One region of the Mesorhizobium sp. LSHC412B00 genome, then DNA from elsewhere that is predicted to be linked to it. Evidence: riboswitches for the same ligand, from Rfam matches in the RefSeq annotation. Region 1 holds a riboswitch; the other holds the start of a gene.
The links. A riboswitch is a leader RNA that binds a small molecule or an ion and turns the genes downstream of it on or off. The one in region 1 is predicted to bind cobalamin.

Region 1 (4,314 bases):
AATGCCAGTTGCTCCATCATGGGGAATATTCAACGGAGGCATGAAATGGACGCATTGAACAACGCCAACTCGCCGCGCCGGAACCTCACATGGCAAACTGGGGCTGTTCACGAACTAATCGCTTTTGAACAACCCCTGAGAGACTTGCCACAGGAGCGAGAACAACAAGCCGAAGTTGGCCCGTCCCGTCCTGTTGTCTCAGCCGCAGACCAGCGCTTCAACACGGCGGCCCAGCAGCCACATAGGAGTCTTATCGCAATTTCCAACCGCGGTGCGACTGTCAATTCTGATCAGCCCAAGACAGGCGGGCTTTCGGCGGCCCTGGAGTGCGTCGTGGAGCGTTCCGGCGCGGTCTGGGTAGGTTTTTCCGAGCATCTTGGCGACGGGGATAAGCAACAGGTGCCCCTCGTGCAGCGTGGCAAAGGTCAAATCGGGTGGCTCGATGGGCCGGCAGCGGACTATTCTCGGTACTATCAAGGTTTTGCAAATTCAATATTGTGGCCGGCGCTCCACTCGCTGCCGGACCGGATCTCAGGCTCGGAAGAGGATTATAAAAGTTATCGCGACGTCAATGCCTTCATGGCGCGCGCGGTGTCCGAATTGGGAGATAACGCAGTCTACTGGGTTCATGACTACCATTTCCTGCCGCTCGGCGCTGATTTGCACAGACTCGGCATTGACCGGCCGATCGGCCATTTCCTGCATACGCCATGGCCCGAGTCTGACATGATGGAGCGCGTGCCCAATTCTGGCGAGCTAATGAAATGTATGCTCGAGTATGATCTGCTCGGATTCCAGACCGACCGTGATGTGAGCAATTTCCTCGCCTGTGTCCAATCTCATTTGGGGCTGGAGAGCAAGAACGGGGTCGTTTTCTCGGACCATGGCCAGACGCAATGCCAAAATTTTCCTATAGGTATCGATCCGAAGCAATTCGAACAGTGTGCCGCAGATTCGCTTGAGGCGCAGAAAGCCTACATTTCGCAGTTGAAACTTGGCGGAGCAAAGCTAGTTATCGGCGTCGATCGGCTCGACTACACCAAGGGCATCGACAATCGGATTAAAGCTTTCGATCTGCTGGCAGTCGAGCCGCAACGTGTCTCGCTCTTGCAAATCGCAACTCCCTCACGTGGCGACATCCAAGCGTACAGCGAATATCGGCGCGACGTCGAAAGACTCGTCAATCAAGTCAACAACCGGCATGGCACGGACGAGTGGATGCCGATTATCTATGAGAACAGGTCGTTCACCCAAGCTGAGATATCGGGTCTTTACAGAGCCGCGCGTGTTTGCGTTGTGACGCCGTTGCGCGATGGCATGAATCTTGTGGCGAAAGAATACATTGCTGCACAAGATCCGAGCGACCCTGGCGTTCTGGTGTTATCGAAGTTTGCCGGCGCGGCCGAAGACTTCGGCGAGGACGCCCTGCTGGTAAATCCGAGGCTCTCCGACGAGATAGCTACCGCGATCTCAAGAGCGGCCAGCATGCCGCGCGAAGAACGCATCCAACGCTGGCGGAGGATGATGGACAAACTTGAAGCGTATACGATCCACCATTGGTCAGCGGACTTCGTTCGGCAACTGGACAGCAGCCGGGTTACGGTCCCTGCGGATCACTTCCACTATGTTGGCTTGGGCTGGATCAGCGAGGCCCAAATGCCTTCGTATCGGACCGAGCCAGAATTGCACACCGCGCTGACGCGTGCACTGGATAAAAACTGGGTCCTGCCGATCGTATGATGCAGAATATGAAGCACGCGAGCTTTGCCTGCATTTGCGCATCCCTCAATGCCGAGCGCTTGGAGAGAGAGATACTTATCCTGACCGCCTGAATGCGGCTTAAGCGGCTTATCGGGACCACAGTCGGGCTTTGCATCAAACCCTTGAGCCAGGCTCCGTCAGTGTGGTCTCTTGCCGCCGAGCGGAGTCATCACGATTGCCTAGTCACCCGTGATGACGACTGGCGTGCCAATTCCCCTCGGACCACGGTTTGGCGCTCACTCCGAGAAAACCGCTTCTACCACGCACGCACGGCTTGCGGCCGCATCGTTAAACATCGCCACCAATGCGATCTTCTGCATTCTAATGACGTTGTCACGCGCTTGAAGTCTTGTCCGAAATCCTTCATCGGCGACCTGCGAGGGATGTCGCAGCCCGACAGGGATCCATTAGTTGGACAATGGTGGCAGCGGAGCAGCGCCGCCAATGGGCGACTGAATATTTCACAATGTTAGACAAGCGTAAAAGCGAAATCACATAACGACATAAACATTTCGTTATGCGTCATTGACAAAAGAGCAGACTGCTGTGATTGTCTGCGTGTCGTGGTTCTCGCGTGCGGCGCTGCCGCAGCGGAGCTAAGAGGGAAGCCGGTGCAATGCCGGCGCTGCCCCCGCAACTGTTAGCGGCGAGCCAACCCCACTCATGTCACTGAGGCGAATACCCTCAGGAAGACGGGTAGAGGCTATGACCCCGCGAGCCAGGAGACCTGCCACGGCGAATTACGTCCACGGGCGGGGTGTCTCGGTGGCCGCTGCAAGCCGGCGTTCGTGCCGGCCTGCTAGCGCCTTCCTTGTCATCGGCGCCCCAACCATCGGGGTATGACATGACTGACTCTCAGGAAATTCCTGTAGCAACGCTCGGCGTGCCGCGCTTCGGTCGTCGGCGAGAACTGAAATTCGCGCTTGAAAGCTACTGGTCCGGAACATCGTCCGCTGGCGACCTTCTCACGACGTCGAAGGCGCTCCGTGCCGCTAGCTGGGAAGAGCAGCGCGATCGCGGCGTGTCGAAAATCCCGTCGAACGACTTCTCGCTTTACGACCATGTGCTCGACACCGCAGCCATGGTCGGGGCCGTTCCATCCCGTTACGGCTGGAATAGCGGCGAGGTCCCACTTGACATCTACTTCGCAATGGCGCGCGGCAACCAGGGTCAGACGGAGGATTGTGGACACGATGGTCACCAGGAGGAGGCTCATGGACCTGGTGTAACCGCGATGGAAATGACCAAGTGGTTTGACACCAACTACCACTACATTGTGCCGGAACTCGATGATGATCAGACGTTCGCCCTCTCGTCATCGAAGCCGGTCGATTACTTCCTCGAGGCTAAAGCTCTCGGCATTCACACACGCCCAGTCATCCTTGGACCCATCACCTTCCTCAAGCTTGCGAAATCGCCTGCCGAGGGGTTCGGTCCCATCGCGCTCCTACCGCGGCTGCTGCCCGTTTACGAGCAAGTCCTGCAGAAGCTGAAGCTGTCGGGAGCCGACTGGGTGCAGATCGATGAGCCAGCGCTTGTCCTCGATCTGAACCCGAACGAACGAGCTGCGTTCGAATTCGCCTATGGCCAGCTGTCGAAAGCCGCGCCCGAGCTGAAGATCATGCTGGCTACGTATTTCGGGTCGCTGGGAGACAATCTCGAAACCGCGGTTTCTCTGCCCCTGGCCGGGCTGCATATTGATCTCGTGCGCGCTCCCGAGCAGCTGGAAACGGTGGGTCGGCTCGCTCCGAAGGATCTGGTGCTCTCGCTTGGCTTGATCGATGGCCGCAACGTCTGGCGTGCGAACCTGCCCGCCATTCTCGACCGCATCAAACCGATCGTCGCCGGCTGGCCCTTGGACCGCGTCGAGATCGCGCCTTCTTGCTCGATGCTGCATGTGCCGATTGATCTGCGCATGGAGACGGAACTCGACGCCGACATCAGGTCGTGGCTCGCCTTCGCGGCCCAGAAGACCGACGAGCTGGTCTTGCTGGCCCGGGCCGTGTCCCAAGGCAGGGATGCGGTGGCAGGCGCGTTGAAAGCCTCTGCCGAGGCTGCCGCCACGCGCGTGACATCCACGAGGATCCATGACCCGCTTGTTCAGGGGCGGATCGCTAGCATTGAGGACAGCGCGAAGCGACGAGAGAGCGCTTTTGGCGAGCGCTCCAGAGTCCAAGCCGGCTCACTCGGGCTGCCGCCGTTCCCGACGACGACCATCGGGTCCTTCCCGCAGACGCCGCAGGTACGCAAGGCGCGGGCCGCTCATGCGAAGGGCCAGCTGAGCTATGTCGACTATGAGACGTTCCTGAAGAAGGAGATCGAGGCTGCAATTCGCTGGCAGGAAGAGATCGGGCTGGACGTGCTGGTGCACGGTGAGTTCGAGCGAAACGACATGGTACAGCATTTCGGCGAGCAGTTGTCCGGCTTCGCGCTCACCCAGCATGCCTGGGTACAAAGCTATGGGTCGCGCTACGTGCGTCCCCCCATCATTTTCGGCGACGTATCGAGGCGCAATCCGATGACAGTGCGCTGGTGGCAATTCGCCCAGTCGCT
Region 2 (4,314 bases), on a different contig from region 1:
GCCGAGTTCCCGCCCACCCCCCTCTGTCCTGCCGGACATCTCCCCCGCAAGGGGGGAGATTGCGCTGTCATCGACGCTTTCGCCGATCGGGGATGTTGCAGAGGAATCTATTATCGGCTGGGCAGAAAAAGTGCCGAGGTCCGCGCCGGCTGATCTCCCCCCTTGCGGGGGAGATGTCCGGCAGGACAGAGGGGGGTGTGAAGGAACGCCGACATCGGCAAAATCCAACTTGCCTACGACGCCGCAGCCTGGCTCGTAGTAGCCAGCTTTCGGCACGCTGACCGGCTCAGCCGCCGCCGCATCCTGCCCAGCCAACCCCGCCAGCCGCTGCATCAGCGCTGCCATATTCTCCGGCCCGCCCTCGCGGAAATAGCCCAGCAGGCCGTCCTGCTCCTCGCGCGGCAGCGTCGAGGCTTCGATCAGCCTGAGGTCCTCGTCATGGCTTTCACCAGGCAGCAGCGCCAGCTTGATGCCACGTTCGCGAGCAGTCACCGCGAGTTGGTCGCAGCCATAGCGCCACCAGTCATAGCCGCCGAGGATGCGCACCAAGATCACCTTGGCCTGGCGGGCGACGCTGTCGATCCAGAGGTCCACGGACATGGGATGACGCAGGTCGCGCAACGCCGCCAGCCGCATCGACGGCAGGCGGGCGGCATCGGCCTTCCAGGCCGCCGCGAGGCCGGCGAGGTCGCTGTCGGTGAAGGACAGCGCCACGATATCCGCCGGCGTCTGCCGGAGATCAACCGGCTCGGCGAGATCGTCGAGCGAGGCGGAGGTCGTGGTGAGTATGTGCATCGCGGCTCGTGCCTGAGATCAACCGGCGAGTATACGCTCGATCGCCGGACGGTTCAGCCCCTTCAGGCCAATGACGACGAGACGCGAGCGGCGATCGTCCTCGGCCGTCCAGGCGCGATCATAGTAATGGTTGACGCGTGGGCCGACGGCCTGCAGCAAAAGCCGCATCGGCTTGCCGCCGACCTCGACGAAGCCTTTCACGCGAAGCACGTTTTCCTGTTCGGCGGCGGCAGCGACGCGCTTTGCCAGTTCGTCCGGATTGGTGATCGAGGGGATGTCGACGATGAAGGTGTCGAAATCGTCATGCTCATGATCGAAAGCGCCGTCGTGATGCGACTTGCGGTTCTCGATGTCGTCTTCGACGGCGAGACCGAGGCCAAGCAGCACCGACGGGTCGACCTTGCCATGCGCAGTCGGCACGATTTTTACCGCGCGGGCGGAATGTTCATTGATGATGGCGTTGGCGCGGGCCGAACCGGGGGCGTCCATCAGATCGCTCTTCGACAGGATGATCAAATCGGCGCAGGCGATCTGGTCCTCGAACACTTCTTCGACAGGATCGTCATGGTCGAGCGTCTCGTCCTGAGCGCGCTGTGCCTGCAAAGCGTCCATGTCGTTGGCGACGCGGCCTTCGGCCAGCGCCGGGCCGTCTACCACGGCGATGACACCGTCGACGGTTACCCGGCTCTTCACGCTCGGCCACTGGAACGCCTGGACCAGCGGCTTGGGCAGAGCCAGGCCCGAGGTCTCGATCAGGATGTGGTCAACCTTCGGTGTCAGCGCGAGGATCTTGTCGAGGGCGGGCACGAAATCGTCGGCGACTGTACAGCAGATGCAGCCATTGGCCAGTTCGACGATGTTTTCCTCGGGGCAAGTGTCGATGCCGCACCCTTTGAGAATCTCGCCGTCGATGCCGATGTCGCCGAACTCGTTGACGATGATGGCAATGCGCTTGCCCCCGGGGTTTTCCAGGAGATGGCGGACCAGCGTCGTCTTGCCGGCGCCGAGAAAGCCGGTGACGACGGTGCAGGGAACACGGGAGAGATTGCCGGTCGGGTTTGAAACGTTCATCGTCAGTCCTTCAGCATATCGAGGGGTGGGATGCGGGCAACGAGGCCGCGCTTGAGGCTATCGGGCCGGCCGCGCCACGGGATGAGACCGTCGGTCGAAGTCGCGAAGAGCTTTGCGCCGGTGACGAGATCGGCGCCGCTGGTTGGGGCCAGATCGCCGAAGACATAGCTCCAGCAGCCATCACGCAGGATCGCGGCGCTGAGGCGGCGCTTGCAATTGCCGAGACATTCGGCGGTGCGGACGCGGATGTTGTCATCGGCTGCGGCGAGGCGCGTGTCGTCGGCCAGCAGTTCGCCGGCGCGGGGGTGAGCGTCTGAGCCGGTTTCATCGCGGCATGAGGCGCAGACGATGACGGTCACGCCAGCCAACGCGTCGCTATTGGCAGACGAAACATCCGCTGTGCCAGCCGAAAAACTGCTGTTCTGGTCCAAAAACCGTGCTCCTTGCCCGGAAACCCGCCAGGCGATCGGATACTTTGTCTCAGACGGCAGGTCTCCTGGCTCGCGGGTCATCGCCTTGGTTAGCCGCCTTCCCGGTGTTACCCAGTGGCTTTCGGCCTTGGCTCTTCGCTTACAGTTGCGGGGACAGCCGCGGATTTGGGATTTTTTCGTCCCGCACCGCATTCCCTCTTGGCCCTTGCCGTTGCGGGCAGGGGACCGTCTGGAGCGGATTTAGGCTTTTGCAGGCAGCGGTGTCAACGCACGGCTACGACATGGCAATGTCGGCCAAAGGCTTCCCCAAATTGCCGGCCGGCGTCACTTCGATGCGCTCAAGGCCAAGCCAGCCCTGCATCTGCTTCAATTCCTCGAGCAGCTGGGCAGCTGTCTCCGGCGGTGCGCCGGGCTCGGCGTAGGCGGCGTGGACGCGAAGCACGCTGGCCGGGCGGTCGGCCCTGAGGTCGACGCGCCCCACGATGCGGTCGCCGAGCAGGAAGGGCAGGACGTAATAGCCGTATTGGCGCTTTTCGGCCGGGGTGTAGATCTCGATGCGGTAGTGGAAATCGAACAGGCGCTCCGAGCGCGACCGTTCGAAGACGACCGGGTCGAACGGCGCCAGCAGCGCACGCGCCTCGATCTTGCGCGGCAGGCGGGCGTCCTTGTGGAGGTAAGCCTGTTTGTCCCAGCCTTCGACGCGCACCGGCAGCAGTTCGCCCAACTCGACCAGTTCCTCCAGCCGGCCCTTCATATCGGCCGGCGACAGGCGGAAATAGTCGCGCAGGTCACCCGACGTCGCGATGCCGTGGGCGCGGGCGGAAATGCGCAGCAATTCGCGGTGCGCGTCCTCGGCCGCCGGCACCGGCAGGTCGAGGATCGCCTGCGGCAGCACGCGCTCGGGCAGGTCATAGAAGCGTTCGAAGCCACGGCGGTGCGCCGTGGTGATGCGTCCGGCCCAGAAGAGCCATTCGAAGGCGTGCTTGGCGTGGCTCCAGCCCCACCAGCCGCCCGAACCTTTCTGGCCTTCCAGTGCCGAAGCGGCAATCGGGCCGCGCTCGGCGACCGCGCGGTAGATCTCTTCGATATAGGCGGCGTGCTCGCGGCCCCATTTGGCGAGGCCGAGATACATTTCGTCGCCTTGCTCGGCCCGCTGCATGCGCCAGCGCATCAGCGGGTAGGTCTCGACCGGCAGGAACGAGGCCTCATGCGCCCAGTATTCGAACACCGTGCGTTTGCGGGTGATGGCCGCATTGTCGAGCAAAGCCAGCGGGTAGGGGCCAAGCCGCGAATAGAGCGGCATATAGTGGGCGCGCACCACCGCGCTGACGGAATCGATCTGCAGCAAGCCGGTGCGCGACAGCACGCGGGCGAGGTGGCGGCGATCGGGCGTGCCGACCGGGCGGGGATCGAGAAATCCTTGCGCGGCGAGCGCGATGCGCCTGGCCGCGGGGAGTGAGATTTTGTCCTTCGTCAAAGTGTCTTGCCTCGAACCATTTTCCCGACTTTAGCCGGCGATTCCGGTCATGCTAGCAGGCAAATGGCGGGAGATGTGTCAGGAGACAAAAGTGGAGTGAAAGATGAAGGAAATCAAACAGGAGGAGATCGGACCAGTTTTTCCCGGCCTGCCGTCCAGCACTGTCTTTTGAACAAGGTTTGACTTGCTTCGCTGAAAGCCGTGCGCTAACCCTCGCCGCGTTGCAGCAAAGGCACCTAAAACGGTTCAGCGGTTAAACTGTCGCGCTTCCGCATTAGGGTTGGTTGCTGTAATCAAAGTGGATTGGCCGCCAACGGAAAGCCGAGCATGAACGTACTCCTCAGTTCATACCTGCCCATCGTCCTCTTCATCGCCGTGGCCGCAGTTGTAGGCCTGGCGCTTATCATCGCGCCGTTCCTGGTGGCTTATCGCAATCCCGATCCGGAGAAGCTTTCCGCCTACGAGTGCGGGTTCAACTCGTTCGACGATGCCCGGATGAAATTCGACATCCGCTTCTACCTGGTGTCGATCCTGTTCATC

Region 2: linked by a shared signal. The riboswitch ahead of X757_RS138535 (DUF1636 family protein) and the one ahead of metE (5-methyltetrahydropteroyltriglutamate--homocysteine S-methyltransferase) in region 1 are both predicted to bind cobalamin.

Annotation. Positions count from the first base shown of each region.
Region 1 covers NZ_AYWB01000014.1:192,585-196,898, reverse strand. Annotated here, with positions in the region: gene X757_RS142515 (hypothetical protein) at 1-20, opposite strand, end outside; gene X757_RS01000000165200 (trehalose-6-phosphate synthase) at 46-1,740, shown strand; cobalamin riboswitch at 2,309-2,511, shown strand; gene metE (5-methyltetrahydropteroyltriglutamate--homocysteine S-methyltransferase) at 2,606-4,314, shown strand, end outside.
Region 2 covers NZ_AYWB01000023.1:45,544-49,857, reverse strand. Annotated here, with positions in the region: partial or broken gene cobN (cobaltochelatase subunit CobN) at 1-795, opposite strand, end outside; gene cobW (cobalamin biosynthesis protein CobW) at 814-1,866, opposite strand; gene X757_RS138535 (DUF1636 family protein) at 1,869-2,297, opposite strand; cobalamin riboswitch at 2,335-2,542, opposite strand; gene X757_RS138540 (winged helix-turn-helix domain-containing protein) at 2,572-3,774, opposite strand; gene X757_RS138545 (NADH-quinone oxidoreductase subunit A) at 4,102-4,314, shown strand, end outside.